One region of the Streptomyces sp. NPDC107550 genome, then DNA from elsewhere that is predicted to be linked to it. Evidence: riboswitches for the same ligand, from Rfam matches in the RefSeq annotation. Region 1 holds a riboswitch; the other holds the start of a gene.
What was found. Region 1 has a riboswitch for S-adenosylmethionine ahead of ACZ7LY_RS11940 (aminotransferase class V-fold PLP-dependent enzyme). Riboswitches for the same ligand answer to the same signal wherever they lie in the genome.
Positions count from the first base shown of each region.

Region 2: linked by a shared signal. The riboswitch ahead of thrC (threonine synthase) and the one ahead of ACZ7LY_RS11940 (aminotransferase class V-fold PLP-dependent enzyme) in region 1 are both predicted to bind S-adenosylmethionine.

Region 1 covers NZ_JBVKBC010000006.1:286,611-289,982, forward strand. The annotation lists gene ACZ7LY_RS11935 (Lrp/AsnC family transcriptional regulator) at 1-17, shown strand, start outside; gene ACZ7LY_RS11940 (aminotransferase class V-fold PLP-dependent enzyme) at 48-1,457, opposite strand; SAM riboswitch class IV at 1,669-1,786, opposite strand; gene trpD (anthranilate phosphoribosyltransferase) at 1,874-2,938, opposite strand; gene qcrB (cytochrome bc1 complex cytochrome b subunit) at 3,061-3,372, opposite strand, start outside.
Region 2 covers NZ_JBVKBC010000004.1:355,539-358,910, forward strand. The annotation lists gene ACZ7LY_RS08745 (MoaD/ThiS family protein) at 1-237, opposite strand, end outside; gene thrC (threonine synthase) at 285-1,580, opposite strand; SAM riboswitch class I at 1,598-1,752, opposite strand; gene ACZ7LY_RS08755 (glucosyl-3-phosphoglycerate synthase) at 1,898-2,845, shown strand; gene ACZ7LY_RS08760 (alpha,alpha-trehalose-phosphate synthase (UDP-forming)) at 2,918-3,372, shown strand, end outside.

The sequences.
Region 1 (3,372 bases):
TCGGCCTCGACAGCTGAGCCGCCGCCCCCCCTTTCCGTGCCGGCCGCTCAGGTGGCCGGCACGCACCGCCCGTCCTGCGTGCGGTAGTTCCACTTGGCGCCGTCGCGCACCAGCTCGGTGACGGCGGCGACGAACCGCTCGACGTGCTCGTCGGGGGTGCCCGCGCCGAAGCTGACGCGGATGGCGTTGAGCGACTTCTCGCCCGGCGCGGCCTCGGGCGCCCCGCACTCCCCCTGCGTCTGCGGGTCGGAGCCGAGCAGCGTCCGTACCAGCGGGTGGGCGCAGAACAGGCCGTCGCGCACCCCGATCCCGTACTCGGCGGAGAGCGCGGCGGCGAAGTGCGAGGAGTTCCAGCCCTCCACGACGAACGACAGCACGCCCACGCGCGGCGCGTCGTCCCCGAACAGCGACAGCACCTTCACCTCGGGCACCTCGGCGAGCCCGGCCCGCACCTTGCCGATGAGGTACTGCTCGCGGGCGACGAGGGAGTCGAACCCGGCCTCGGTGAGCGCCTTGCAGGCGGAGGCGATGGAGTAGACGCCGATGACGTTGGGCGAGCCGGCCTCGTGGCGGGCGGCACTGCTGTGCCACTCGACGTCCACGCCGCCGTCCGCGCGCCGGGCGACCTTGCGGGAGGCGCCGCCCCCGGCGAGGTACGGCTCGGCCTCCGTCAGCCAGTCGGCGCGGCCCGCGAGGACGCCGGAGCCGAACGGCGCGTACAGCTTGTGCCCGGAGAAGGCGACCCAGTCGACGTCCGACTCCCGTACGGAGACCGGGTGGTGGGGCGCGAGCTGGGCGGCGTCGAGCACGATGCGGGCACCGTGCGCGTGAGCGGCCGCCGCCAGCTCGCGCACCGGCCAGAGTTCACCGGTGACGTTGGAGGCGCCGGTGACGCAGACGAGGGCCGGGCCGTAGGGGTCGCGGTCGGCGAGGGCGCGCTCCAGGGTCTGGACGGCCTCGTCGGGGGTGCGGGGGGCGTTGAGGTAGGTGACGCGGGCATCGCGCCAGGGCAGCAGGGACGCGTGGTGCTCGGTCTCGAAGACGAACACCTGGCAGTCGGCGGGCAGCGCGGCGGCGAGCAGGTTCAGCGAGTCGGTGGTGGAGCGGGTGAAGACGACCTGGTCGCCCTCGCGGCAGTCGAGGAACTCGGCGACGGTGGCCCGGGAGTTCTCGAACAGGTCGGTGGAGAGCTGCGAGAGGTACCCGGCGCCCCGGTGCACGCTGCCGTAGTAGGGCGCGTAGGCGGCGACGTCGTCCCAGACGCGCTGGAGGGCGGGGGCGCTGGCGGCGTAGTCGAGCGCCGCGTACGTCACCTCTCCCCCGGTCACCAGGGGCACGGTGACGTCCCGGCCGAGGACGGGCAGCGGGGCGCCGCAGACGGGGTCCGCGCCGCAGTCGGCGGACGGGACGGACGCGGCGGAGACGGCGGAAGCGGTGACGGCGGGGCGTGCGGACATGGCGGTATCTCCCGGTACGACAAGGCGAGTCGGATGCGTGTCCCCGTACGGGGGCGCCAAAAGGCCCTCGGCGTACGGGTGTCGACCTCGACGCGTGACAGAACACGGCCACGCGGAGGGTGAAATGGAGAAGGGGCGTGAAAGCCCTAGCGCATTCGCTTGCTCACGAGACTGCTCCCTCGAACGACCCAGGACCCCTGGTTTCGCGAGGGGTCCGCGCTTGCCGTAGACCTCGCTGCCTACGGCCTGGTCTTCACCCGGGGCACCCCGCCACGGACGGAGGGTTGCCGGACAGCGGGCCGGGGCCGTAATCGCTGTCACTCATGACCTTGGAAAGCATCCTGCCATACGTCTCGCGGACGGCAAGGGCGCAGTCCACGATCCGGACTGCGCCCTGCGTCACACCCGCGCGCCGCTCAGCGGTTGCTGGCGACCACCCAGCGCTCAAGCGCGGCCTTCGCAGAGCCGGAGTCGATGGACTCGGCGGCCCGCTCCATCCCCGCCCGGATCTGCTCGGTGAGCGTCCCCTCCCCCGGTCGTACGGCGACGAGGGCGGCGGCCGAGTTCAGCAGGACGGCGTCGCGGACGGGCCCGCGCTCCCCGTCGAGCAGCCGCCGCGCGACCTCGGCGTTGAAGGACGGGTCGCCGCCGCGCAGGGCCTCGATGGAGACGGTCTCGATGCCGGCGTCCCGGGGGTCGAACGCCTCCTCGCGCACCTGGCCGTCCCGGACGACCCAGACGCGGGAGGTGCCGGTGGTGGTCAGTTCGTCGAGGCCGTCGTCGCCGCGGAAGACGAGCGAGGAGTTGCCCCGCTCGGCGAAGACTCCGGCGACGATGGGCGCCATCCGGGCGTCGGCGACCCCGACGGCCTGGGCACGGACGCGGGCCGGGTTGGTCAGCGGGCCCAGGAAGTTGAACGTGGTGCGGATGCCGAGCTGACCCCGCGCCGCCGCCACGTGCCGCAGCGCCGGATGGAACTTCACGGCGAAGCAGAACGTGATGCCGGCTTCCTCCGCGACCTCCGCGACCCGCTTCGGCGTCAGCTCCAGATTGACCCCGAGCTTCTCCAGGACGTCGGAGGCGCCGGACGCGGAGGACGCGGCCCGGTTGCCGTGCTTGACGATCTTGGCGCCGGTGCCGGCGACGACGATCGCGGACATCGTGGAGATGTTGACGGTCTTGGCGCCGTCGCCGCCGGTGCCGACGATGTCCACGGTGTCGCCGGGGACGTCGATGACGTTGGCGTGCTCGTACATCGCCCGGACGAGCCCGGTGATCTCCTGCACGGTCTCGCCCTTGGCCCGCAGCGCGACCGCGAACCCGGCGATCTGCGCGTCGGTGGCCTCGCCCCGCATGATCCGGTCCATCGCCCAGGCGGTGTCGTCGGCGCTCTGGTCGCGGCCCTCCAGCAGGCCGTTGAGTACGGAGGGCCAGGAACGGCCCGCCGCGGTGTCGCCTCCAGCGGGGGACTCAAGCCTCATGGCCGCTCCTGTGGTGTCTTCTCGAACTGAGCCGTCCCACCTTATCCATGCGCGGGCACGGCAAAGAGCCCCCGTCCAGTGCCTGGACGAGGGCTCCTGCCGTGGCGGACAGTGTCAGAGAATCAGTGGTGGCCGTGGCCGTCCGTGATCTCCTTGAACTCCTCAGCGGTGGGCTTGGGGATCTGGTTGTGCTCCCCGTAGTAGCCCTTCGAGAGCTTCGCGCGCAGCTTCTGGCGGCGCGTGATCTTGCGCTCGACGCCGTTCTCGTCGACCTCGGGACCCAGCTCGAGCGGCTTGTACTGCTCGTGCGCCGTGAGCGTGTGCAGGGCCTCGGCCTCGAGCGGCTCGTGCACCTCGACGAACTCACCGTGCGGCAGGCGCTTGATGATGCCGGACTCGCGCCCGTGCAGCACCTTGTCCTTGTCCCGGCGCTG
Region 2 (3,372 bases), on a different contig from region 1:
GCCGTCCGGCGTGGCGGTCTGCAGGCCCTGCTCGAAGCGGACGTCGTCGTCGTTGACGTAGACGTTGACGAAGCGGCGCAGCTTGCCCTGGTCGTCCAGGACGCGGGCGGCGATGCCCGTGTGGTTCTTCTCCAGGTCGGCGATGACCTCGGCGAGGGTGGCGCCCTCGGCGGGCACCTCGGCCCGCCCGCCGGTGTAGGTGCGCAGGATGGTGGGGATGCGGACGTTGACGCTCATGATCACCTCAGTGGTACGGCCGTGCGGAAGCGAAAGGGGCGGGGTTCTCAGCCGGCGAGCCCGGCGGAGCGGAACGCGTCGAGCGAGGGCCGGATGGTGGCGGTGGCCTGCGAGGTCTCCGCGACGGCGTCGAGGGTCTTGAGGCCGTCGCCGGTGTTCAGGACGACCGTGGTGAGGGACGGGTCGATGAGGCCGGCCTCGATGAGCTTCTTGGTGACGCCGAGGGTGACCCCGCCGGCGGTCTCCGCGAAGATGCCCTCCGTGCGCGCCAGCAGCTTGATCGCGTCGACGACCTGCTCGTCGGTGACGTCCTCCACGGCACCGCCCGTGCGGCGCGCGATGTCGAGGACGTACGGGCCGTCGGCGGGGTTGCCGATGGCGAGGGACTTGGCGATCGTGTTCGGCTTCTGCGGGCGCACCACGTCCTGCCCGGCCTTGTACGCGACCGACACCGGCGAGCAGCCCTCGGCCTGGGCGCCGAACAGCTTGTAGGGCTTGTCCTCGACGAGGCCGAGGGCGATCAGCTCCTTGAGCCCCTTGTCGATCTTCGTGAACTGGGAGCCGGACGCGATCGGGATGACGAGCTGGTCCGGCAGCTCCCAGCCGAGCTGCTCGCAGATCTCGTACGCCAGGGTCTTGGAGCCCTCGCCGTAGTACGGCCGCAGGTTGACGTTGACGAAGCCCCAGCCCTCGCCGAGCGGGTCGCCGATCAGCTCGGAGCAGAAGCGGTTCACGTCGTCGTAGTTGCCCTCGATGGCGACGAGGTCACCGCCGTACACCCCGGCCATGACGACCTTGCCCTGCTCCAGGTCGTGCGGGATGAACACGCAGGAGCGGAAGCCGGCGCGGGCGGCGGCGGCGCCGACGGCCCCGGCCAGGTTGCCCGTGGAGGAGCAGGACAGGGTGGTGAAGCCGAAGGCGCGGGCGGCCTCGATGGCCTGGGCGACGACGCGGTCCTTGAAGGAGTGCGTGGGGTTGCCGGAGTCGTCCTTGACGTAGAGGCGGCCCTGTTCGACGCCCAGCTCGCGGGCGAGGTTGTCGGCCTTGACGAGGGGCGTCCAGCCGGGGTTCAGGTTCGGCTTGTCGGCGACGTCGGCGGGGACGGGCAGCAGCGGTGCGTAGCGCCAGATGTTCGCGGGGCCGGCCTCGATGCGCTTGCGCAGGGACTCGGGGTCGCCCGTGGGCAGCTCGTAGGCGACTTCGAGGGGGCCGAAGCACTCGGCGCAGGCGAAGACCGGGCCGAGGGGCACGGTGGCGCCGCACTCGCGGCAGGAGAGTCCACAGGCGGGGCCGAGATCGACGGAGGTCGTCGTGGATTCGGTCGCAACGGTCTGAACAGCCATGGAGGCGAGGCCCTTTCTCCTCATCTTCCTCGTGACGCATCTCGTCACGAGACGGATTTGGCACCTTCCCTAGCCGGGAGCCTCGCTGCGGACAGTGCGGTGTCCTACGAGACCGGCTGGAGGGTTGCCGGGGCTTCAACGGGCCGTGTCCCTCTGCCCCTCTGGATGAGCGGTATGCGGTTGTGTGCTGCGGTTGTGGACGCCTGGACCCCGACATGCGACGGGCACCGGCGTTGTTCAAGACTGTAACCGAAGCTCCGGACGCTTGAGATAGTCGTCCGAACCGCGAGATGGATCACATACGGGAGGCTCCGACCGTGCTGGAAGAGGTCGAGCGCTGGCTGAGCAGGCGCTCCTGGTCCGTGGCCGACCGGCCGCTTGCGCAGCTCGTGGCCGCGAAACGGGCCTCGGACCGGCGGGTCAGCGTGGTCCTGCCCGCGCTCGACGAGGAGGAGACGGTCGGCGAGATCGTCGCGGTGATCCGCCGGGAGCTGATGACCCCGGCGGTGCCGCTGGTGGATGAGCTGGTGGTGATCGACTCCGGCTCCACGGACCGCACCGCGCAGGTCGCCGCCGCCGCCGGGGCGCGGGTCGTGCACCGGGACGCGATCCTGCCCCGGATACCGGCGCGGCCCGGCAAGGGCGAGGTGCTGTGGCGCTCGCTGCTGGTGACCTCCGGCGACATCGTCTGCTTCGTCGACGCGGACCTGCGGGAGTTCTCGGCGGACTTCGTGTCGGGGATCGTGGGGCCGCTGCTGACCGACCCGGACGTGCAGCTCGTCAAGGCGATGTACGACCGGCCGCTGGGCGAGGCCGCCGGGCAGGGCGGGCGGGTGACGGAGCTGATGGCGCGCCCGCTGCTCAATCTGCACTGGCCGCGCCTGGCCGGTTTCGTACAGCCGCTGGGCGGTGAGTACGCCGCGCGCCGCTCGCTGCTCGAGAGGCTGCCGTTCCCGGTGGGGTACGGGGTGGAGCTGGGGCTGCTGGTGGACGCGCTGCACACGGTGGGCCTGGACGCGCTCGCGCAGGTGGACGTCGGTGTGCGGCTGCACCGGCACCAGGACGGGCAGGCGCTCGGCCGGATGGCGGCGGCGATCTACCGCACGGCCCAGTTGCGGCTCGCCCGCGGGCATCTGGTGCGGCCGGTGCTGACGCAGTTCGAGCGCGGCGAGAAGGGGTTCGAGCCGCGCACGCACGAGGTGGACACGGAGGAGCGGCCGCCGATGGCTCAGATCGCGGAGTACGCGGCGCGCCGGGTGGCCTGATACGGGGGCGGGCGCGGCACGCGGGACCTTTCGCACGTTTGAACCGTTACGGGCCGGGCTAGCGTGAGCGGTATGGGGATCACGCAAGGTGCAGCTCAGGTTCTCGTCGCGTCCAACCGCGGCCCGGTCTCCTATGCCGTCGGCGACGACGGCGGGATCGAGACGAAGCGCGGGGGCGGTGGTCTCGTCTCCGCGCTGAGTGTCGTCGAGGACAAGCTCTGGGTGTGCGCGGCGCTCTCCGACGCCGACCGGGAGGCCGTGCGGCGCGGGGTGAACGAGCCGGGTGTCCGGATGCTGGACATTCCGGCGGACGTGCACGCGGACGCCTACAACGGCATCGCCAACTCCGTGCTGTGGTTCGTGCACCACATGCTGTACCAGACGCCGCTCGAGCCGTCGTTCGGGCCGGAGTTCCGGCGGCAGTGGGCCTCGTACGAGGCGTTCAACCGGGCGTTCGCGGAGGCGCTGGCGCAGGAGGCGGCGCCTGAGGCGACCGTCGTCGTGCAGGACTACCACCTGGCGCTGGT